2 regions of the Mesorhizobium sp. BR1-1-15 genome follow, and region 2 is predicted to be linked to the other one. Evidence: predicted binding sites of a transcription regulator. Region 2 holds the regulator's gene; the other holds the start of a gene.
The links. The regulator LexA, encoded in region 2, represses DNA repair genes until DNA is damaged. The targets are predictions, from matches to a motif close to TGTTCNNNNTGTGTTCNG.
Positions count from the first base shown of each region.

Region 1: parE (DNA topoisomerase IV subunit B) is a predicted target of LexA. The motif match lies at 8,531-8,548, and genes of this name have one in related genera.

Region 1 is NZ_JAIUIF010000008.1:36,505-48,626, forward strand. It holds gene LB541_RS15570 (hypothetical protein) at 1-38, opposite strand, end outside; gene LB541_RS15575 (hypothetical protein) at 201-1,028, opposite strand; gene LB541_RS15580 (type II secretion system F family protein) at 1,089-2,051, opposite strand; gene LB541_RS15585 (type II secretion system F family protein) at 2,053-3,018, opposite strand; gene LB541_RS15590 (CpaF family protein) at 3,023-4,444, opposite strand; gene LB541_RS15595 (CpaE family protein) at 4,441-5,655, opposite strand; gene LB541_RS15600 (hypothetical protein) at 5,680-5,949, opposite strand; gene LB541_RS15605 (type II and III secretion system protein family protein) at 5,954-7,393, opposite strand; gene cpaB (Flp pilus assembly protein CpaB) at 7,456-8,382, opposite strand; gene parE (DNA topoisomerase IV subunit B) at 8,618-10,675, shown strand; gene LB541_RS15620 (FUSC family protein) at 10,714-12,122, shown strand, end outside.
Region 2 is NZ_JAIUIF010000006.1:174,103-186,224, forward strand. It holds gene LB541_RS13455 (ComEC/Rec2 family competence protein) at 1-1,947, shown strand, start outside; gene lexA (transcriptional repressor LexA) at 1,941-2,684, opposite strand; gene LB541_RS13465 (TetR/AcrR family transcriptional regulator) at 3,152-3,829, shown strand; gene kynU (kynureninase) at 3,826-5,073, shown strand; gene kynA (tryptophan 2,3-dioxygenase) at 5,137-5,973, opposite strand; gene LB541_RS13480 (AMP-binding protein) at 5,970-7,595, opposite strand; gene LB541_RS13485 (alpha/beta hydrolase) at 7,763-8,602, shown strand; gene glp (gephyrin-like molybdotransferase Glp) at 8,639-9,844, opposite strand; gene moaC (cyclic pyranopterin monophosphate synthase MoaC) at 9,844-10,344, opposite strand; gene trpC (indole-3-glycerol phosphate synthase TrpC) at 10,347-11,159, opposite strand; gene trpD (anthranilate phosphoribosyltransferase) at 11,164-12,122, opposite strand, start outside.

The sequences.
Region 1 (12,122 bases), on a different contig from region 2:
GCCATCGCGGCCATTGCCGTTAAATTGCTGTGACGCATGCCCCTGCCCCATCGCCCGGTTTTTTGCCGGGTCGTTCTTCAGGAAACACACTATTCCAGAGCAATTAAACTTAGGTGCCGAAACGCCGCCAAAATTAGGCCCTGGGTACACCAGCTATTAACCACCAGGCCGCAACGCCTCGATCACGGCCAGCGGCGTTCTCACGGTTCCAGGGCCTTGAGTCCCGCCGGAACCGTATACCGGCTGCCGTCATAGCGCAGCCGGTAGGTTTGGCTCACGGACTTGCCGGGGTGGGGCTGGCACTCGCCATTGCTGTCGGGCAACGGATTGTCGGTATCCATCCGTTCGACCACCGCGATGTCGTGGTAGCCATGATGTTTGGCCGGGCTCATCGCCAGGCTCACCTGACTGATATGGAAGGATCCGGCGCAATTGGTATCGCCCTCGCCGCCATTGCCGGCCACGACCAGGCCATCGAGCACCATCCGCAGGGCATCGCCGTCCTCGGCATAGAGCCGCAGGTCGGTTTCACTGAAAGGGTTAGGCAGCGAATTGTTCGCCATTTCGATGCGCAGGCCGAAGGCGGAGACATCGGGCGCCAGCGCATACCGGCCGGTATCGAGTTCGAACTTGCGGATGGCGATGGCATCATCATTCATCAGCCCGGGCTGCAGCAGACGCTGGCGCACCTGCCGGCTTTTCCTGTCGATGACCAGAAGCTCGATATCGCCGGCATGCGCGTAGTCGCTGGGTTGCGAACTGTCCATCAGCGGCACCGCGACCAACAGCAGGGCCTCATGGGCGGGCCAGATCTTGCAGACCAGCCCCGGCGGGTCGCCAAATGCGGACGTCAGGGCGATGCTGGTGTGGGGTTCGAGCGTGAACGAGGCACCGTCAGCGCTCTTGCGGGCCTTGGGATAAGCCTGCTGCACCAGGGCAGCGGCATCGCCGCAATCGGCTGCAGCCCAGACGGGCGACAGACTGGCCGCGGCAAGGCCGAGGACAAAAGCGCGCAACAGCATTCGCATGGACTTCTCATTCATTTGCGGACTTTGCAGATCGCCGGCTTCACTGAATATCAGCAAATCCTAGTGGCCGGTCATTTTGACGATGATCGGAATGACCGCGATCATCAGCACCACCGGCAGGATGCAAACCACGACCGGCACCGACATCTTGGCCGGCAAGGCATGCGCCTTTTCCTCGGCCAGCGACATGCGCTTGTGGCGCATCTCGTCGGAAAAGACGCGCAGCGCCCCCGACAGGCTGGTGCCAAGCTCCTTGGACTGTTGCAGCAGCGTGGCGAAGGAGCGCACCTCGTCCAGGCTCAGGCGATCGGCGAGCGCCTTCAGTGCATCGTCGAGGCTGCGCCCGGCCCGCAGCTCCAGCGACACGAGCTGCAGGTTCTGGCTGAGCGACGGGTAGGTCTTTGCGAGTTCCTTCGAGACGCGCTCGACGCCCGCTTCCATGCTCATGCCGGCATCCGAACAGACGATCATCAGGTCCATGAAATCGGGGAAGCCGTTGCGGTATTCGCGCATCTTTTCCCGTATCTTCTGGGTCAGCACCAGCCCTGGCAGGAAATAGCCGGCCACGCCCGACAGCACGACGAAGGCCCAGCGGCTGGTCATCGTGGCGTCGGGGCTGGCCATCCAGCGGTTGAGCACGAAGACGGCGAGCGCGATGCCCACCATCGCCGTGAAACGGATGAGGAAGAACATGCCGACGGCGCGCGCCTCCATGTAGCCCGCCTGGATGAGTTTCAAACGCAGGCGGGCGACATTTTCAGGATCGCTCTTGGCGTAGAATTCCTGCGCCTTCTTCACCGCCTTCTCGCGAACGACGCCGGTATTCTTCTTCTGGACCGGTTCCGGCCTGGCGGCCACCGGACCGTCGTCGACCTTGAGCCTCCGCCTGACTTCGTTGCGATCGCCCTTTGCCACCACCATCGGCCAGGCAAAAGCGGCAGCGCCCACGGCCAGCAGCAGGACAGCCACCGGCATCAGCGAGGTCGGCGCGAGCGAGGCGAGGAATTCAACGACCTTCTGCATGTCAGAATTTGAAGTTCGACATTTTGAACATGATCAGATTGCCCAGCATCAGCCAGGTGACCGAGCCACCAACCATGTACCATGTCTTCGGCACGCCCCAGACGTCGCTGTAATATCCAGGCATGAATGCCATGATGGTCGTGAACAGCAGCGCCGGCACGGCCGTCAGGATATAGGCCGACAGACGGCCTTCGGTTGAAATGGCGCGCACCTTGCGGCGCAGCTTGCCGCGTTCGCGGATCGTCGTCGACAGTCCGTCGAGGATTTCGCGCAGATTGCCGCCAGAACTCGTCTGGATCGACACGGCGGTGACGAACAGCGGCAGATCCTCATGGCCGACCCTGTCGAACAGCGAATTCAGCGCCGAAACCAGATCCGAACCAAAGGTCACCTCATCGGCAATCACGCCGAACTCGGTGCCGATCGGGTCGGGCATTTCGCGCGACACCATGGCGATGGCCACCGGTACCGGATGGCCGGCCTTGAGGCCGCGCGTAATCAGTTCCAGCGCTTCCGGCAACTGCATGCCGAACCGCTTCAGCCTGCGCTTGCGCATGGAGCGCATCGCCATCACCGGCAGCACCGGCACCACCACGACAAACAGAATGGCGCCCATCAGCAGCGGCAAGCCATACCAGATGGCGGCAAGGGCCGCAGCCAGCGCCATCCCCGAAGTGATCATCAGGAACTTCGACAGCGGCATGATCATGCCCGACTGGGCGCGCAGGGCGCGAAAACGGTCAGGCGAGAACAGCGACGTGCCCGCATCGAGACCGCGCTCCTTGCGCAATTGGATCAGCACCTGTTCCTGGCTGATCCTGTTTTCCTGCAGCTTCATGCGCCGGTTGATGGCGGTGCGCCTGTCGCTGCGGCCGGCATAGAGCAGGTAAACGGCCTCGGCGATCATGATGCCGGTCAATGCAGCCCCGGCATAGACGACATAGATCGCGCTGAACCCATCCAACACCTGGTTACTCCTGCGGCCGGCCGGGTTCGAAATAGCGCCCGGGAAACTCGATGCCCATGGCGCGCAGGTCCTCCAGGAAGCGCGGCCGGATCCCGGTCGCTTCGAAATGGCCGAGGATCGTGCCGTCGGCGTCCATGCCGGTGCGCACGAAGCGGAAGATCTCCTGCATCTGGATGACGTCGCCTTCCATGCCCGTCACCTCGGCGACGCTCGTCACCTTGCGCTTGCCGTCGGAGAGCCGGGTCAACTGGACGATGATGTCGATGGCGCTGGCGATCTGGCTGCGGATCGATTGCACCGTCATCGGCATGCCGGTCATGCCCAGCATCTGCTCGAGCCGCGAAATGGCATCGCGCGGCGTGTTGGCGTGAATGGTGGCCATCGATCCTTCGTGGCCGGTGTTCATGGCCTGAAGCATATCGAAGGCCTCCTCGCCGCGGCATTCGCCGAGGATGACGCGATCGGGCCGCATGCGCAGCGCGTTCTTGACGAGATCGCGCTGCTTGAGCTCGCCATGGCCTTCGATGTTGGCCGGCCGGGTTTCCATGCGCGCGACATGCGGCTGCTGCAACTGAAGCTCCGCCGCGTCCTCAATGGTGATCAGCCGCTCGTCCTCGGGAATGAAGGCCGACAGCGCGTTGAGCATGGTCGTCTTGCCGGTGCCGGTGCCGCCAGAAATGATCGTTGTCTTGCGGGCATGTACTGCCGCAGCAAGCACTTCGGCCATGTTCTGGGTGATGGCGCCGAATTCGACCAGCCGGTGCAGGCCGAGCTTGTTCTTGGAAAATTTGCGGATCGACACCAGCGGCCCGTCGACCGCCACCGGACGGATGGCGGCGTTGAAACGCGAGCCGTCCAGCATGCGGGCGTCGACCATCGGCTGCGATTCGTCGACGCGGCGGCCGACCGCGGCAACGATTTTGTTTATGATTCTAAGCAGATGCGCCTCATCCTTGAACGGAATGTGGACCTGCTGCAGCTTGCCCTTCTTTTCGACGAAGCAGTTCTGATGGCCGTTGATCAGGATATCATTGATGTCGGGGTCCTTGAGCAGCGGCTCGAGCGGGCCGAGCCCGACCATCTCGTCGACGATGTCGTCGACCAGGGCATCGAGTTCGACGGTGTTGATCGCCATCCGCTCTTCGCGCGTCTTTTCCGACACGAAATCATGCACCTGCCGGCGCATCTCGTCCCTGGGCAGCCGCTCCAGCGCGACAAGATTGATCTCCTCGAGCAGCAACCGGTGGATACGCACGCGCGCATCGAGCACCTTGTTGGCGCTCTTGCCCGGCACGGCTTCGATTTTCGCCGGCAAGACCTTCCGGCTCGTCGGGATGACGACCGCGTGGTGCGCAACCGCCGTCGGCTCGGCGGAGCGCTGCGGACGCGCATCGCGGTTCTGCAAGGTGGAAAAGCGGCTGCTCATCCGGCCTTCCTCTTCAAAAGGCTCTTGCCGAAGCCGAACAGCGATTTCGATTTGCCCGGCGCCGCCGCCACTTCCTCCGGAAGGATGATCCTCTTCAGGTCGTTGACGACGTTGGCATTGGCATCGATCTCGTGCAGCGGCACGCCGCGATCGACGGCCTCGCGCACCAGCCGGTAATTGTTGGCGATGCCGCCGACGAAATGCTCGCCGAGGATTTCCTGGACGTCCGCCTGCTTGATGCCGCTGTCAAACATCTTCTGCTCGAAACGGTTGACGATGACGTTCGGCTTCACTTCCTTGCCGGCGGTCTCGTAGACCGCCTGGATCAGGCGTTGCGTGTGGCGCAGGCACGGTACCGTCATTTCGGCGACGATGTAGAGCTTGTTGGAGCCGAGCAGCACCGTCTCCGTCCACGGAAACCAGGTGCGCGGCATGTCGATGACGACATTGTCGAAATAGGCCGAGACGAGGTCCAGCATCCGCACCACGACGTCGGTCTTGAACGAGCGCATCTCCGCCGGCTGCGTCGGTGCGGCCAGAACACAAAGCCCGCTGGCATGCTTGGACAGCATCACGTCGAGCAATTGCCTGTCGAGACGCTCCGGCTGGTTCTCGATTTCGGTGATGTCGAAACGCGGCTCCAGGTCGAGATATTCGGCGCAGGCGCCCTGCTGGAAATTGAGGTCCACCACGCAGGTCGAGGCGCCGCGCGTCACTGAATGATGCAGCTGGAACGCGGTCTGCAAAGCCAGCGTCGTGGTGCCGACGCCGCCTGCCGCGGGCATGAAGGTATAGATCTGCGACTCGGTGTTTTCCTCACGCCCCGGCCCTTGCAGCGCACGCACCACCGAACGTACGAGATCGGCCGTGGTGATCGGCTTGACCAGGAAATCCGCGACCTTGAGCTGCACGAGGATGCGCGCGGCGGCGGCGTTGAATTCCTGGGTGACGACCACGACCGGCGCCTTGCCTTCCAGCCGACGCATGACGCGTTGCAGCGCATCGATCTCCTCAAGCTTCGCTGCGTCCATATCGACGATGATCGCGCCGAGATCGGCCTCCTGGACCTCGCCGCGAAGTTCGGTGATGTTCTTTTCCACCGTCGAGAGCTGGATGATCTCCGAGGCGGCAAACGCCGTCCGCGTGTCCTGCGCGAAGGTTCTGTCCGTCGATATGAGCAGGATTTTCCTGGTCTTGATGCCGTTTGCCATTACTTGTCAGCCTGTGATCTCGGATCAATTGTCGGCGCTGGCTTGCGATGCCTTGGCGCTGGCCGCCTGCTCGGCGGTGGCGGGTTCCGTGCTGCCGCGCTGGGCAGGCACGAGAAGCCTGGTGTTCTGGACGCCGTATTTCCAGGGATCGACCATCTGCATGACGGTGTTGGCGGCCTGGGCCTCCCCGGCGCCGCTCGTCACGCCTTCGCTGCGCACATAGTCGTCACTCGTGCATCCGGCGGTGAAGCCGGCAAGCAGCAAGGCGACGCTCGAGCTCAAGACCAGACGCATGGCTTCAGTCCTTCGGCAGGTCGAGGAAATGCCCGACTTTGGTGGCGGGAGCGGCACGCGCGGCGCTGCCGTCAGCCAGCGCCAGCGCGCGATTGGTGTCCGACGCCCTCACCTCCTCGGTGTTGTTGAGGAAATAGTCGACATTGCTGGCAGGCTGCGTGCCATCGGTCGGCTCGGCCATTTTCTTCGACGGATCCACCGGCTTGACCAGGTAAGGCGTGACGATGATCACCAGGTCCGTCTCACGCCGCTGGTAGGATTTCGACGAGAACAGGGCCCCGAGCACAGGCATCTTGCCGAGGCCCGGTATGCGCGAGGTGGTGATGTCGTTCTGCGACTGCAGCAGCCCCGCGATCATGAAGCTCTGGCCGTTCTTCAGGTCGACCGACGTCCTGGCGCGGCGCACGATGAAGCCGGGCACCGAGATGCTGCCGATATTGTAGGAAGCCGACGCGTCGATCGAGGAGACTTCCGGCGCGATGTCGAGGCTGACCAGCCCGTCCTTCAGAACCGTGGGCGTGAAATCCAGGCTGACGCCGTACTTCTTGTAGCTGACGGAAATCTTGCCGTTGTCTTCGGAAACCGGGATCGGAAACTCGCCGCCGGCCAGGAAGCTCGCGGTCTCGCCGGACCGGGCGATCAGGTTCGGCTCGGCCAGCCGACGAGCCAGGCCGCGCTCTTCCAGTGCCTTGATGGCGATGTCGATGGAAACGCCATTCGACAACAGCTTGCCGATGATCTCGCCGGTCCCCGCCGGCTCAATGGTGCCGGGAGCAATCGTCACGTCGCGTCCGCCCATGCCATAAGCGAAATTGGCGCTGTATTTGGCGCCGAGGTCCTGTCCGGCCTGACGGTTGATCTCGACGAAGCGGACATTGAGCTGGACCTGCTGCGAGGACGAGATGTTGACCGAATTGATCACCTCCTCATTGCCGGAGAAGCGGGTGGCGATCTTGTTGGCCTTTTCGGCGGCGACCGCGTCATCCGCCTCGCCCGACAGCACGACACGCCCATTGGCGGAGCCGACCTTGATCTTGGCGTCCGGCACGCTGGCGCGGATGGTGTCGGCCAACTGGTCGGTATCGAGCGTCACTTCGATGTCTACGGTGCCGACGAGCTGCTTGTTCTCGTCGAACAGCGCAATGCCAGTGGTGCCGAGATTGTTGCCCAGCACATAGAAGGATTTGTCGGTCAACGGGTTGACGTTGGCGATCTCCGGATCGCCGATGACGATCTGGTAGAAGGCCGCGCTCGTCATGATCGTCTTTGGCTTGCCCTTGGCGACCTTGATCGAGGCGTTCTTGGTCGCCGAGACATAGACGATGTCGTTGTCCGCCCTGGCCGGGCCGGCGAAGATGCCGGCCGCCGCCATCGTCACCGCCATCGCCATCGCCTGCGCGACGTGCAACCGGCCTGTCGTTCGATATTGAAGTTGCCTGAACATTGTTCCCGTCCCGTCCGGTCCCCACCGGTCCTGCTCTGGTTCCACTCAGGAACCTGATATTCCTATTTCTGGTCCCGCGCAGGAACCTGATATTCCTCGGCCGTCGTTCCACGCGTCACGATGACCGTCTTGAATTTCGGCTTCTCAGGCTCCTTTGCCATGGCGTCGAACAGCGAGCCGGCCGCGGCCTGCGCCTTGCCCGCCACCGATCCGCCAAAGGAGGAGATGGTGGTGACACCGTCCTTGCCCTCGCCGCCCTCGCTGGCGGAGCGAAGCGACAGCGACAGCGTGCCGACAGTGCGGGCCAGCGCCACTTTCTGCGCGCCTTCGGTGGTCACCTCGATGGTTATGGAATTGGCCACCTGCGGCGTCGTTTGGCGCTCGTCGGCGCCCTGCCCGACGCTCAGTACCTTCGCGTCGGCAACGACGATCTCTGAGGTGATGGTCGAACCGGCGGCGCCTTGCGCATTCTTGGCCACTTCCTGGATTTCGCCGGCATCGCGCGTCAGCACGACATCGACCCGGTCGCCCGGCGTGACGAAGCCGCCGACGCCCGCGATCTCGTCGGTGCGGATGGTGACGGCCCGCATGCCGGGCGTCAGCATGTTGGAGAGCGTGGCGCGGCCATTCGGGCCGGACAGCTTTGTAAGCAGCACCGGTTCGTTGACCTCGATCGGCGACAGCACCACGCGGTTGCCGTCCCCGAGCAGTCCATCGATGGTGGCGAAGGCGCCCTGCGGCAGCGAATCCTGCGGCCACGGAATTTCGCTGAGTTTCGCGCGGTCGAGATCCATGCCGTACCGCAACGGTGCATTCGCCACCACGATGGTCTTGAATTCGACCGTCGGCGCGGCGGGCGCCGCGATCGACGCGGTTTTCTCCTCGGCGTCGGCCCTGGCCTGGCGCTTGACCCAGAAATCCGCGGCAAAGATCGAGATCGCGCCGAAAACGGCGGCGATGCCGATCATCGTTATGGCCTTGCCCCTCACGCCCAAACCCCTGATGCCCGTAGTTTCTTGTTATGTTGGCTCACGCTAGGCGGCATTGTTAAAGAATCAGGAATCTTCTCGCTGGCTATCCGCCTGATTTCCGCCGGCTTGGTTATCGAATGGTTTTAGGATAAGAGGGGGTTAATCCCCGAACGTAACAGGAACCTCCGTCGCTTGGCGCTGAAAAGCGTGGCAGTATCGGCGGGTGATTCGCAGCTTGGGCTCTATGGCAGGCATGGACGACAACAACGATCTTTTCGGCAATCTGGAGAAGCAGCCGCAACCGGTTCGCACACCGGCGCGTCCGGCCGATCCGCTGGTGCAGGCGGCAGCCAAGCGTCCGGCGGCGTCTCGTGACGGCTCAGAGGGCTACAGCGCCGCCGATATCGAGGTACTCGAAGGCCTGGAGCCGGTGCGGCGCCGTCCGGGCATGTATATTGGCGGCACCGACGACAAGGCCATGCACCATCTGTTCGCCGAGGTCATCGACAACTCGATGGACGAGGCGGTTGCCGGCCATGCCACATTCATCGATGTCGAGCTTTCGGCTGACGGCTTTCTCACCGTCACCGACAATGGCCGCGGCATTCCCGTCGATCCGCATCCGAAGTTCAAGAAGCCGGCGCTCGAAGTGATCATGACGACGCTGCATTCGGGCGGTAAGTTCGATAGCAAGGTCTATGAAACCTCGGGCGGCCTGCACGGCGTCGGCGTCTCCGTGGTCAATGCGCTGTCGGATCATCTCGAAGTCGAAGTCGCGCGCGGACGGCAACTTTACCGGCAGCGCTTCTCGCGCGGCATTCCGGTCAGCGGCCTCGAGCATCTTGGCGAAGTTCACAACCGGCGCGGCACCAGGACCCGTTTCCACCCCGACGAGCAGATCTTCGGCAAGGGCGCCGCGTTCGAACCGGCGCGGCTCTACCGCATGACGCGCTCGAAAGCCTATCTGTTCGGCGGCGTCGAAATCCGCTGGACCTGCGATCCCTCCCTGATCAAGGAAAAGGACACCACTCCGGCCAAGGCCGAATTCCATTTTCCCGGCGGCCTCAAGGACTATCTGAAAGCGTCGCTTGGCGACGAATTCCAGGTGACGCGCGAAATCTTCGCCGGCAAGAGCGACAGGCAAGGCGGCCATGGCTCGCTGGAATGGGCAGTGACCTGGTTCGGCGGCGACGGCTTCATCAACTCCTACTGCAACACCATCCCGACCGGCGAAGGTGGCACCCACGAGGCCGGCTTCCGCAACGTCTTGACGCGCGGCCTGCGCGCCTATGCCGACCTCGTCGGCAACAAGCGCGCCTCGATCGTCACGTCGGAGGATGTCATGATCTCGGCGGCGGGCATGCTGTCGGTGTTCATCCGCGAGCCTGAATTCGTCGGCCAGACCAAGGACAGGCTGGCGACGATCGAGGCGATCCGTATCGTCGAGACGGCGATTCGCGACCCTTTCGACCATTGGCTGGCCGACAATCCGCAGGAAGCGTCGAAGCTGCTCGAATGGGTTATCGCACGCGCCGACGAGCGGGTACGACGCCGCCAGGAAAAGGAAGTATCGCGCAAGAGTGCGGTGCGCAAGCTGCGCCTGCCGGGCAAGCTTGCCGATTGCACGCAGAATGCGGCCGCCGGCGCCGAACTCTTCATCGTCGAAGGCGATTCGGCCGGCGGCTCGGCCAAGCAGGCTCGTGACCGCGCCAGCCAGGCGGTGCTGCCGCTGCGCGGCAAGATTCTCAACGTCGCCAGCGCCGGCAACGACAAGCTGGCCGCCAACCAGCAGATTTCCGATCTGATCCAGGCGCTTGGTTGCGGCACGCGGTCGAAATACCGCGACGAGGATCTTCGCTACGACCGCGTCATCATCATGACCGACGCCGACGTCGACGGCGCTCACATCGCCTCGCTGCTGATCACCTTCTTCTACCAGGAGATGCCGAACCTGGTTCGCGGCGGACATCTCTACCTGGCGGTGCCGCCGCTCTATTCGATCCGGCAGGGCGGCAAGGTCGCCTATGCGCGTGACGACGCGCACAAGGACGAATTGCTGCGCACCGAGTTCACCGGGCGCGGCAAGGTCGAGATCGGTCGCTTCAAGGGCCTGGGCGAAATGATGGCCGCGCAGCTCAAGGAGACCACAATGGACCCGAGGAAGCGTACGCTGCTCCGGGTCGATGTGATCGATGCCGAGGCCGCCACCAAGGACGCGGTCGATGCGCTGATGGGCACCAAGCCGGAGGCTCGTTTCCGATTCATCCAGGAACGCGCCGAATTCGCGGAAACGGAAGTGCTGGATATCTGAGCGCAGGCCGGTCGATCAAGGCTTGCGGAGACGCGCGTGTGAGCTGGCAACGGCTGAAAGGCTATTTCGAAGCGGGTCTTGCCGGGCTGACACAGCCGACCCGGTCGGACTGGATTTTCGCCTTGCGCACGGTCTCGGCCGGCCTGATCGCGCTTATGGCCGCCTACGCCCTCAAGCTCGATCACCCGCAATGGGCGATGATGACGGTGTTCATCGTTGCCCAGCCGGTCGCCGGCATGGTGTTGGCGAAAGGCTTTTATCGGTTGCTCGGCACGCTGGCGGGCGGTGTTGCCGCAATTGCCATCACCACTGTCTTCGGCACGAATCCCTGGGTGCTGGTGACGGTGCTTGCCCTATGGATCGGCCTCTGCACCTTCGTCTCGTCGCTGCTGCGTAACCCGGAAGCCTACGGGGCGGCGCTGGCCGGCTATACCGCGATGATCATCGGCTTGCCGGCGTTTGGCCAGCCGCATCTCGTCGTCGACCTCGCGGTCGCGCGCTGTGCCGAGATCGTACTCGGCATTGTCTGCGCCGGCCTGACCAGTCGGCTGATCCTGCCCAAATTAGCCAGCGAGGCCATCATCTCGCGGCTGAAGCGCAGCATTCTCGACCTTGCCACCTATGCCGGCGGCGCCTTTTCCGGCGGCGACACGGCAATGCTTTCCGGCCTGCACCGGAAGCTGGTCGCCGACACCCAGACGCTCGCCGAGATGCGCGCCTACGCCAGGCTGGAGGCCCCGAGCTTCGCGCCGCGCGCCCATCCGGTCCGGCGCACCATCGGACAACTGCTTTCAGCCCTGTCCGCGGCCCGCGCGCTGCATTCACACGCCGCACCGAAGAACGCGGCGCTCATTCCGGTGCGCTCGGAGCTGCAAGCCCTCGTCACTGAAATGGCGGCGACGCCAGGCGCGCTCGACGACACGGCGCCCTGGCTGGCACGGCTCGACGCGATCGGCGCCAAAGCAACGCAGATGCCCGACGCCTTGGCCGACCAGGACGGCGACAGGGTCGGCACCGTCACCCGGCTCACCATCGCTGCCGATTTCGCCGAAGCGCTGAAGCAGGCCCTGCGCGGTCTCGATGCCTTGCGTGCGCCCGTCACGCGGCCTTCACGCGAACGCAGGCCCCCGGCGCTGGTGGTACATCGCGATTATCACGGGGCGAGCCGCAACGCGGTCCGCGCGGCACTTGCAACGCTGCTGGTCGCCGCTTTCTGGCTGACGACGAGATGGTCGGAAGCCGCCGGCACGGTCATTCTGGTTGCCGTCGTGTCGAGCTTGTTTGCCGCCCGCCCCGATCCGGTGCGGGTAGCCTGGGGGTTCTTCCAGGGAACGCTGTTGGCTCTGCCCTTTGCCTTTCTCGTCGGCCAGATCGCGCTTCCCGTTTTTCCTGGTTTCGGCTGGTTCATGCTGTTCGTCGTACCGATCCTGGTGCCGGCGGCGCTCGC
Region 2 (12,122 bases):
ATGCTGGGCTCGGAAATCTCCACGCAAATCACCGGCCGCGTCGTTTCGGTCGACCAGATGGAGACCGGGCGCATCCGGCTGACCATCGATGTGACATCGACCGCGCGGCCGAAACTACTCTACGCGCCGGAGCGCGTTCGCCTTTCGGCACGCAAGGTGCCGGCTGAAGTGACGGCCGGTTCGCTCGTGACCGGCTATGCCAGGCTGTTGCCGCCGACCGGACCGGTGCGGCCGGACAGCTACGACTTTTCCTTCGACAGCTACTTCGCCGGCATAGGCGCCAGCGGCTTCTTTCTCGGCAACCCCAAAATCGTCTCAGCCGATGACAGGCCGCTGTGGGCCGCCCTTTCAGCCGCCATCGAGAGTGCTCGCGAAAGCATTGCCGACCATATCAGGGGCAGCATCGGCGGTGCCGAGGGCGAGATCGCCGCGGCGCTGATCGTGGGTGTGCGCGCCGGGATTCCCGACGAGATCAATGAAGCGATGCGACGCACCGGCATCTACCACATCATCTCAATTTCCGGGCTGCACATGGCGCTGGTCGCCGGCACGGTCATGGGTCTGCTGCGTGGCGGCTTCGCGCTGTTCCCGAATTTTTCCTCCCGCCGGCCGGTCAAGAAATACGCGGCCGCGGCGGCACTTTTCTCGATCGCCGCCTACCTCGTCATTTCGGGCGTCGTTGTCGCCGCCGAACGCAGCTTCATCATGCTGGCGGTGATGCTGATCGCCGTTCTGTTCGATCGGGCGGCACTCACCATGCGCAATCTGGCTATTTCGGCGATCGCCGTCATCGTGGTGTCGCCGCACGAGGTGGTAGGGCCGAGCTTCCAGATGTCGTTCGCCGCCACCGCGGCCCTGGTCGGCGCCTATGCCGGCTGGTCGGATCGCAAAGCCGACAAAGCGCGGACCCCGCCGCCGCAACGGACCTTGCCTGGCCTGCTGACGCGAAAATTGCTGCTGGCGACAGGTGGGCTGGCGATGACCTCGATTATCGCGGGAAGCGCCACGGCGCTTTTCGCCATCTGGCATTTCCAGCGCGTGTCGCCGCTCAGCCTGTTCGCCAATCTTGCCGTCATGCCGATCGTTTCTGTCGTGATGTTCCTTGCGGTTGCCAGCGCGCTGCTGATGCCGTTCGGGTTCGATGGACCATCCCTTTATCTGATGGGCAAGGGACTGGCCGCGATGATCGCCATATCAGGATGGATCTCGCAACGCTCGCCGGTCGACGCGGTCGGGTTGATTTCGCAGCAATCCGTCCTTCTGGTGGCGATCGCCCTGGTCATCGCGACGATGGCCACGACATGGCTGCGGCTGGCGGCACTTCCCTTCGCGCTCGCCGGCCTGTTGACCGTCTCGGACACGCGCACGCCGGACGTGCTGATTTCGGAGGATGCCCGCCTGGTGGCGTTGCCGATCGGCGGCGGCGAGCTCGCGATCAACCGGGCGCGCCCGAACGAATTCACCGTCGATAATTGGAAACGCGCGCTGAAGTCCGAAACCATCGTTGCGCCGGAACTGTTCGACAGCGGAGACCGACAGTTCGACATCTTCGATCCCGCGCAACTTCCGGCGGGAGCGCCTTTCTATTGCTTCACGGGCCTGTGCATGGCCCGGCATACCTCGGGGGCGATCATCGCGCAGGTGGAGGATCGCAAGGACGCCTGGAGGGCCTGCTCCTATGCGGATCTGATCGTCATCAACGACCCCGCGGGCTACGACCCCTGCCACAATCCGCTGGTTCTCGTTATCACCAAGCGGCAGCTCGCTCGTAAGGGAAGTGCCGCCGTCTTCTTCGACCGGCAATCGGCGACGGCACCGGCACGGGTCAGCTTTGCCGTCGACAGGCCATATCGGCCTTGGCACGAACAGCGAAAATTCTCACGCGAGGCAAGGGGACTGCCGCCTTACCGTAAACCCGAAAAGCCCACCGCCGACCCCGCTCAGTAGCGCCTGATCAGGCCGACCAGCTTGCCTTGCACCTTGACCCTGTCCGGTCCGAAAATACGTGTTTCATAGGCCGGATTGGCAGCCTCGAGCGCAATCGAAGCACCCTTTCGGCGGAAGCGCTTCAGCGTTGCTTCCTCCTCGTCCACCAGGGCCACGATGATCTCGCCGGGACTTGCGGTGTCGGCATTGCGGATGATGACCGTGTCGCCGTCGAAAATGCCGGCCTCGATCATCGAATCGCCCTTGACCTCCAGCGCATAGTGTTCGCCGCCCATGATCATGTCAGGCGGCACTGAAATGGAATGCGTCTGATGCTGGATGGCGTCGATCGGCACACCCGCTGCGATGCGACCCATGACCGGGATCGACACCGCTGAAACCGCATCGTCGTCATTGCCGACAGCGGGCAGACGCGAAGACGTCGCCGGCTTGATCTGCCGGCTAGGGCTGCTGCCCTGTCCGAGGCTGCCCTGGATGACGCTCGGGGAGAACTTCTTTGCCGCGTTAAGACCCGGCGCGATCGAGTCCGGCAGGCGCAGCACCTCCAGCGCGCGCGCCCGGTTGGGCAGGCGGCGAATGAAGCCGCGCTCCTCCAACGCCGTGATCAGCCGATGAATTCCCGACTTGGAGGCGAGGTCCAGCGCTTCCTTCATCTCGTCGAAGGACGGCGGAATGCCGCTTTCCTTCAGCCGTTCATGGATGAACATCAAGAGTTCATGTTGCTTGCGCGTGAGCATGGCGGCCCCCAAAGGCATTGCACGAAGGGTCTGGAACCAGAATCAGAAAACAAACCCAGAACAAACACTATCTGTTCCAGTTGTGTTCCGCAACCATTTAAAGTTTAATGAATTTGTTAAGGCGACGGAAACGAAATGCCCTCCCGCAGCCAGCATCCTGCCAGCGCGGTCCGTCGTCAATGCGCTCCCGGGCCCTTTGAAACTATTTTGGTTAATGGCCTGTGGCCCGACCGGTCTCCACTCTTGGCACAAGCCTGCAAGCTGGGTGACCGGCAGGTGCGGGGTGCGTTTGGGCGGATTAGAAACCCCTGCGGCTCGTGAACGAAACGAAACCAAAATGCCAACTTCCTGCCGGAAAACGACGAGGCACCACCACTGGTCGCGATGGGCTGCGTTCGCTCGCTCCTTGCTTCCCGTTCGCTTGACGAAACCGTATAATAATGTACGGTTTTCGAAGAGGAACACCAATGACCACGCCGAAGCAGGCCGCGCGACGCGAACGGATAGAGGAGGCCGCCTATGCGGTGCTCCGGGAAACCGGCTACAAGAGCGCCTCCCTGCTTGCTATCGCCAAGCGGGCATCGGCCTCGAACGAAACCCTCTACAACTGGTACGGCAACAAGCAGACCCTGTTTCGATCCTTGATCGAAGCCAATGCGGGAGAGGCAAGGAAGCTGCTGGAGGACGCCCTTCACCAGGCGCGCGATCCGCTCAAAACCCTGAACTTGCTCGGGCCAGTCCTGCTGACCCTCGTGACGGGCGACAAGGCGGTGGCGCTCAATCGCGCCGCGGCCGGCGACGTCAACGATACAGGCACGCTTGGCCAATCGATCGCGCAATTCGGCCGCAATACCATAATGCCGCTTGTTGGCGACCTGCTTCGAACCGCAAGTCGGGCCGGCCTGATCGCCTGTGACGATCCTGCCGAAGCCGCCGACATCTACATCAGTCTTTTGATCGGCGATCTCCAGGTTCGCCGGATCGTTGGGGTGCTCGAGGAACTGCCTCGGGCGGAAATCGAGCAAAGATCGAACCGGGCGTTCACCCTGTTCTTGCGCCTCTATGCGGCCAGCCCTTGCCCGGGCGGCAAAACAGCCGGCCCGTTTCCAGGGCGCTCTTCTCACCGAGGAACATCGCGACCATGAGCAAAATTCCCGATCTCGCAGCGATCGAGGCAATGGACACCGCGGATCCGCTGCGTGCCATGCGTGACCGCTTCACCTTGCCCCAGGGGGTGATCTATCTCGACGGCAATTCGCTGGGCGCCGCTTCGCCCGCCGTGTTCGGCGAGCTGCAGAAGGCCGCCACGCAGGAGTGGGCGCAGGATCTCATCCGCGCCTGGAACACCGCCGGCTGGTTCGACATGCCGGTCGAACTCGGCGACCAACTCGGGCGCCTGATCGGGGCCGCCGCCGGCCAGACGGTGGTCTGCGATACCACCTCGATCAACATCTACAAGGTGCTGCATGCGGCACTCGGGATGCGGCCGGACAGGTCAGTCATCGTCGCCGAGGGGGACAGCTTTCCGACCGATCTCTATATGGCCGAAGGCGTTGCCTCGACGCGGCCGGGCACGGTGCTGCGGCTCGAGGGTGTCGATGCGCCGACCATAGAAGAACTGATCGACGAGCGGGTCGCGGTCATCCTGGTCAACCACGTCAACTACAAATCCGGGCAGTTGCGCGACATGGCCGCGCTGACGCGGACGGCACATGATGCCGGCGCGCTGATCGTCTGGGATCTCTGCCATACCGCCGGCGCCTTGCCGGTCGAGCTCGACCGTTCGAACGCCGATTTCGCCGTCGGCTGCACCTACAAATATCTCAATGGAGGCCCAGGTGCCCCGGCCTTCATCTACGCGGCCGAGCGCCACCATGGCGATGTCCGCCAGCCGCTCAGCGGCTGGTGGGGCCATGCGCGGCCTTTCGCCTTCGAACAGGGTTTTGCTGCCGGCACAGGCATCCGCCGGTTTCTCTGCGGCACGCAGCCTGTGCTGTCGATGCGCGCGCTCAAAGGGGCCCTCGATGTCTGGAACGACGTCGACATGGCAGAGGTGCGCAGGAAGAGCATCGCATTGACCGATCTGTTCATCCAGCTCGTCGAGGCAAAATGCGGCGCCTACGGCCTCGAACTCGAAGGCCCGCGCGACGGCAATGAGCGCGGCAGCCAGGTGTCGTTCCTCCACCCGCATGGCTATCAGGTGATGCGGGCCTTGATCGAGCGCGGCGTGATCGGCGATTTTCGCGCGCCATCCACGATTCGCTTCGGCTTTACGCCGCTTTATGTCGGTTATGTCGATGTCTGGCAGGCTGTCGAGGTGCTGGAAGACATTTTGCGCACGGACGCGTGGCAGGAGGCGCGTTTCGCCGTCAAGGCGGCGGTGACTTAAGAGCCTGTCGCTCAGAAAAGCGCAGCGGGTTCGGGATAACGATATGCAGTCGGCAAAGCTACGTCAGAGCCGGGTGCGGACCTTCCACAGCTCCGGGAACAACTCCACCTCCAGCATCTTCTTCAGGTAGGACGCGCCCGATGTGCCGCCGGTGCCGCGCTTCATACCGATGATGCGCTCGACCGTGGTGACGTGGTTGAAGCGCCAACGGCGGAAATAATCCTCGAAATCGACCAGCTTCTCGGCGAGTTCGTAGAACATCCAGTAGCGCTGCGGGTCGCGGTAGATGATCTGCCAGGCGACAAGGACCTCTTCGTTCTCGGTCCGCGTTTCGCGCCAGTCCGTACGCCTTGCGTCGGCACCGATGTCGAAGCCGTTACGGGCGAGCAGCAGCAGCGCCTCGTCGTAGAGCGACGGTTGCGCCAGGATCGCCTCCAGTTTCTCGCTGAGGTCCGGCCGGTGCTTGTGCGGTCCGAGCATTGCGAGATTGCGGTTGCCGGCCATGAACTCGATGGCACGGTACTGCCACGACTGGAAGCCCGAGGACTGGCCAAGCGCGTCGCGGAACTCGGTGTATTCGCTGGGCGTCATCGTGCGCAGCACGTCCCAGGCATTGTTGAGCTGCTCGAAGATGCGGGCGACGCGCGAAAGCATCTTGAAGCTCGGTTCGAGACGGTCGGCGCGGATGGAGCGGATTGCGGCGCCGATTTCGTGCAGCGCGAGCTTCATCCAGAGTTCCGATGTCTGGTGCTGGATGATGAACAGCATCTCGTCATGGGCTGACGAAAGCGGCTCCTGCGCCTCGAGCACCTTTTCCAGATGCAGATAGTCGCTGTAGGACATGCGCTCCTTGAACGACATTTCCGCGCCCTCGGCGGACGGGTCGTAGGGCTTGCTCAATTGATCTTCTCCGCGCGCAGCCGGAAGCGCTGGATCTTGCCGGTCTGCGTCTTGGGCAAAGCGGCGATGAATTTTACCGAGCGCGGATATTTGTAGGGCGCGATCGTGGCCTTGACGTGATCCTGCAGACGCTTGACGGTCATTGCGTCTGGCGCCACGCCTTGCACGAGCACCACATGAGCCTCGACGATCTGGCCGCGCTCGGCATCCTCGGCGCCGACCACCGCGCATTCGGCGACATCGGCATGCGCCAGCAGCGCCGCTTCGACCTCTGGGCCGGCGATGTTGTAGCCGGCACTGACGATCATGTCGTCGGAGCGCGCTGCGAAGTGGAAAAAACCGTCCTCGTCCTGCCAGAACGTGTCGCCGGTGAGGTTCCACCCGTCGCGGACATAGTCGCTCTGCCTGGCATCGGCCATGTAGCGGCAGCCGGTCGGTCCCCGCACCGCGAGCCTGCCCGCGGTGCCGCGCGGCACTTCGCGCATTTCGTCGTCGACGACGCGCGCCTGATAGCCGCCAACGGCCTTGCCGGTGGAGGCAGGCTTCATGTCATCGAAGCGGTTGGAGATGAAAATATGCAGCATTTCCGTGGCGCCGATGCCGTCAAGGATCGGCTTTCCGGTTTTCTCAGTCCATTCCTCGAACACCGGCGCCGGCAAGGTTTCGCCGGCCGAAACGGCGACGCGCAGCGACGATAAATCGGCCCCTTCGTCCATGGCCTTGAGCATTGCGCGATAGGCGGTGGGCGCGGTGAAGGAGATCGTCGCTTTGTAGGTTTCGATGATGTGGACCATGTTGGGCGGCGTTGCCTGTTCCAGCAGCGTCGCCGCGGCGCCGAAACGCAGCGGGAAGATGGCGAGCCCGCCAAGGCCAAAGGTGAAGGCCAGGGGCGGCGAGCCGACGAAGATGTCGTCAGGCGTCACCTGCAGGATCTCGCGGGCGTAGGCGTCGGCGATGATCAGGAGGTCGCGGTGAAAATGCATCGTCGCCTTCGGCACGCCTGTCGTGCCTGAGGTGAAGCCGAGCAGGGCGACGTCGTCACGCCCGGTCTGCACCGCGGTAAACGTCACGGGCTTGTCGAGGGCGGCGCGATCGAGTTCGGCGTCGTGGTTGGCGGTGCCGTCGAAGCCGATGACCTGCTTGAGGAACGCGCTGTCCTTGGCGCAGGCGGTCATCTCGTCCATCAGCCTGGTGTCGCACAGCGCTGTGGTGATTTCGGCCTTGTCGACGATCTTGGCGAGTTCGCCGGCGCGCAGCATCGGCATCGTGTTGACCACGACGGCGCCGACCTTGGTGGCGGCCAGCCAGCAGGCCACCATTGCGGGGTTGTTGGCCGAGCGGATCAGCACCCGGTTGCCTGGCTTGACGCCGTAATTCTCGACCAGCGCATGCGCCAGCCTGTTCGTCCAGTCGGACAATTCCTTGTAGGTGCGGCGGCGGCCGTTGCCGATCAGCGCGGTGTGGTCGCCCAACCCTTTCTCGACCAGCCTGTCGGTCAGTTCGACGCCGGCATTGAGCCGTTCGGGATAGTCGAAGCCGTCGAGCAGGAAGTCCGGCCATTGATCCGGCGGCGGCAGGTTATCGCGCGTGAACGTGTCGATATGCGCTGATGGCCCAAGCATTTTCGGCTGCCCCTGTCTGCCTCACGCCCATCGCTGAACAAGGCACAGGATCGCACCAGTCGAAATTTGTTTCAAGCCTAAAATGTTTTGCCCCCGGAGCATTGACGTTGCCGCTGTCGATCGCCATTGCTATCGGCTGAAACGATGCCGTCCGGGGGAGGGTGCCGATGCTCGAACATCGCATTGCCGATTGGGACAATGCCTACGCCAACGGCGCCAACATCGCCGGCAGCGATCGCTGGCCGGCCGCATGGGTCGAACCGGCGCAGGCATTTCGCGATGCGCTTGCGGCAAAGGGCAGGGCTCAGCTCGACATCGCCTATGGCGACAGGCCGCGCAACCGGCTCGATCTCTTCCTTCCCGCCGCCAAGCCCAAAGGGCTCGTCGTGTTCATCCATGGCGGCTACTGGCTGGAGTCCGACAAGGATACCTGGTCGCATCTCGCCAAGGGCTCGGTTGACGGCGGCTTTGCCGTGGCGATGCCGTCCTATACGCTCTGCCCCGACATACGCATCGCCGGCATCTCCCATGAGATTGGCGCGGCGATCGGCAAGGCGGCGGCGATGGTCGGGGGACCGCTTATGCTGACCGGGCATTCGGCCGGCGGCCATCTCGCCAGCCGCATGGCGACGACATCAACGCCCCTGGCAGCCGGCGTGGCAAGGCGCGTACGTCACGTCGTTTCGATTTCAGGCCTGCATGACCTGCGTCCGCTCATGCGCACCGGCATGAACGCGGCGCTGAAAATCGATGAAGCCGAGGCGCTGACGGAAAGCCCGGCGCTGCTGCGGCCTATGGATGGTGCGCGCATCACGTGCTGGGCCGGAGGCGGCGAGCGGTCCGAGTTCTTGCGCCAGAACGCCTTGCTGGCCAATATCTGGACAGGGCTTGGTGCCATCACGAGCGCGGTGGTCGAGCCGGATCGACATCATTACGACATTGTCGAAGGCCTGGCCGATCCGGCGCATCCGCTGACACGAGTTTTGCTAGCGGAGTCAACGATCTGATTTGGCGCTAGAATCAGCTGGTTATACGGGGAATATTCACCTCAGCATGAGAACGCTGCAAGCGTCTCCTGCAGCCGCGGCGGATACAAATGGTTCGCGTACGATCAGTCCGTTGGCGTCGGCCAGCATCCTCAGCATCGAGGAATCCTGGATGCTGAAAGGGGTTGCAACCAGCATGCCGGCCTCTTGCCTGACCACCGCCCGCACATAGTCCTGGCGCAGATCATTGGCTTGCATGGCGGCGCCCAGCCGTGCCTGACGGATATCTTGCCGGAAATTGCGGTTGCCGAGGCGTGCCAGGAGCGGCTTCAGGAACAGTTGCGAGCAGACGAGGCTCGCCACCGGATTGCCGGGCAGGCCGATGCACCTGATGTCGCCGAGGCGGCCGAACATCAGCGGCTTGCCGGGACGCATGGCGATCTTCCAGAAACCGAGCGTCATGCCTTCGCCGGTCAGCACGTCATGGATCAGATCGTGGTCGCCGACCGAGGCGCCGCCGAGCGTGACGATGACATCAGCGCCGGCTGCGACCGCTTTCCTGACCAGCGCCGCGATGGCTTCCTGGCGATCAGCGGCAATCCCGAGATCAAGCGCATGCGCGCCGACCGATTGCGCGGCGGCGGCGACGCCATAGGCGTTTGACGAAATGATCTGGTCGGGGCCGAGTTCGCTGCCGGGCGGCAGCAGCTCGTCGCCGGTGGCGATGATGGCAACCAGCGGCCGCTTTACGACGCCCACCCGGGGATGGTTGGCCGAGGCGACAAGCGACAGTGCTGCCGGATCGAGCACGCGGCCTTTTTCCAGCAGGATGTCGCCCTCGGAGAAATCGAGCCCGAAGCGGCGGATGTTGCGCCCCTCGGCCGTCGGTTCGACCACCTCGATGCTGCCGCCGCCGAGGTCACGAACGTTTTCCTGGATGACGATGGTGTCTGCGCCTTGCGGCAGCGGAGCACCGGTGAAGATGCGCACGGCCTGCGCCTTGCCGACGGCGCCGTCAAAGCCGCGCCCGGCCGCCGCCACGCCCATCACCGAAAGCCGGGACGGCACGGACGCGACATCGACAGCGCGGACCGCGTATCCGTCCATGGCAGAGGCGTTGAAGGGCGGTTGGGTGCGCAACGCCACCACCGGTTCCGCGAGAACGCGATCCACGGCCTCGAGGAGCGAAACGCTTTCGCTCGCAAGCGGCGCAGCACCCTCCAGCAGGCGTTCGAGCGCTGCTGCGACCGGAAGCAGCGCCATCAGGCGACCGCCCCATCTTCGCCAGCGGCTTTGTAGTCGCCCGACTTGCCGCCGGTCTTTTCGACCAACCGGATGCCGGTGATGACCATGGCACGGTCGACCGCCTTGGCCATGTCGTAAATGGTCAGGCAGGCAACCGAAGCCGCGGTGAGCGCTTCCATCTCGACGCCGGTCTTGCCGGTGACGCGCGCCAGCGCAATGATCTTCAGTCCGGGCAGGGCAGGATCGGGCTCAATGTCGACGGAGACCTTGGTCAAGAGCAGCGGATGGCAGAGCGGGATCAGCTCATGCGTCTTCTTCGCTGCCATGATGCCGGCTATGCGCGCGGTGCCCAGCACATCGCCTTTCTTGGCATTGCCGGCCAGGATCATCTTCAGCGTCTCGGGCCGCATCGAGACGAAACCCTCGGCGACAGCGGTGCGCGTCGTTTCGTCCTTGCCGCCAACATCGACCATGTTGGCCTGGCCCTGCGGGCCGAGATGGGTGAGGGCGGCCGTCATCGTCAGACGGCCTCGGCCGCTGCCTTGCCGGTGAGCAGCGCGCGCGTTGCCGCGGTCACATCCTGCTGGCGCATCAAACTTTCGCCGACCAGGAAGGTGCCGATGTCGCTCTTCTGCAATCTGAGGCAGTCGTCATGAGAGAAGATGCCGCTTTCGCTGACCAGCAAGTAACCGCCCGGAATCATCGCCCGCAGTCGTTCCGAGGTTTCGAGACGGGTCTCGAATGTCCGCAGATTACGGTTGTTGATGCCGATTAATTGCGACGACAGCTTCAGTGCGCGCTCCGTCTCGGCCTCGTCGTGGACCTCGATCAGCGCATCCATGCCGAGTTCGAATGCCGTCGCTTCAAGCTCGCTCGCCAAATCATCATCTACGCTGGCCATGATGATCAGGATGGCGTCCGCCCCCCAGGCGCGAGCTTCATGGACCTGATAAGGATCGAACAGAAAATCCTTGCGCAGCGCGGGCAGGGTGACGGCGGCTCTTGCCTTGGTGAGAAATTCCGGCGCGCCCTGGAAAGACGGTGCGTCGGTCAGCACCGAAAGACAGGCGGCGCCGCCCTTTGCATAGGCCCGCGCGAGCGCTGGCGGATCGAAGTCGGCGCGGATCAAGCCCTTGGACGGGCTTGCCTTCTTGATCTCGGCAATCAGAGCGAAGCCGCCGGATCTGCGCTTCGCCTCAAGCGCCGTGAGAAAGCCGCGCGGCGCGTCAGTGTCTTTCGCCCGCGCCTTGATCTCGGCCAGCGGCACGCGCGCCTTGGCCGTCGCGATCTCGTCGCGCTTGTAGGCCTCGATCTTGCGCAGGATGTCCGACATCTGTCTAACCGTTCGAAATCTCGACCAGCCGGTCGAGCACCTGCAGCGCCCGGCCGCTGTCGATGGCTTGCACCGCCGTCGCCATGCCGTCGGCGAGCGTCGTCGCCTTGCCTGCCACCACCAAGCCGCCACCGGCGTTCATCAGCACGGTGTCGCGAAAAGCGCCCCCGGCGCCACCCAGCATAGCGCGCAAAGCCTCGGCGTTGTAGGCAGCGTCGCCGCCGCGCAGTTCTTCCTTGGTGTGACGGGCCAGGCCAACCGCTTCGGGCGTCAAGGTGAAGGTGCGGATCTCGCCGCCGATCAGTTCGGCGACATGCGTTTCGCCCGTGGTGGTGATCTCGTCGTAGCCATCACCATGAACGACCCAGGCATGCTCGGTGCCCAGCGCCTTCAGCGTCTCGGCCACCGGTATGATCCATTCCGGCATGAACACGCCGACCATCTGCCGGCGCACGTCGGCCGGGTTGGAGAGCGGACCGAGCAAGTTGAAGATGGTTCTGGTGCCGAGCTCCACGCGGGTCGGGCCGACATGCTTCATCGCCGGGTGATGTGCCGGCGCGAACATGAATCCGACGCCAGCCTCGTGGATGCAGCGGCCGATGGCCTGCGGCGTGAGATCGATCTTGACGCCGAGCGCGGTCAGGACGTCGGCCGCACCGGTCAGCGAAGACAACCCGCGATTGCCATGCTTGGCGACCGGAACCCCGCTGGCGGCGATGACGAAAGCGGATGCCGTCGAGATGTTGACGGAGTGCGAATTGTCGCCGCCGGTGCCAACGATGTCGATGGCGCCGACAGGTGCGTCGACGCGAAGCATCTTGGCGCGCATGGTGGCGACGGCGCCGGAAATCTCGTCCACCGTCTCGCCGCGCACACGCAACGCCATCAGGAAGCCGCCGATCTGGCCGGGCGTAGCATCGCCCGACATGATGATGTCGAAGGCCTCGCGCGCCTCGTCGAAGG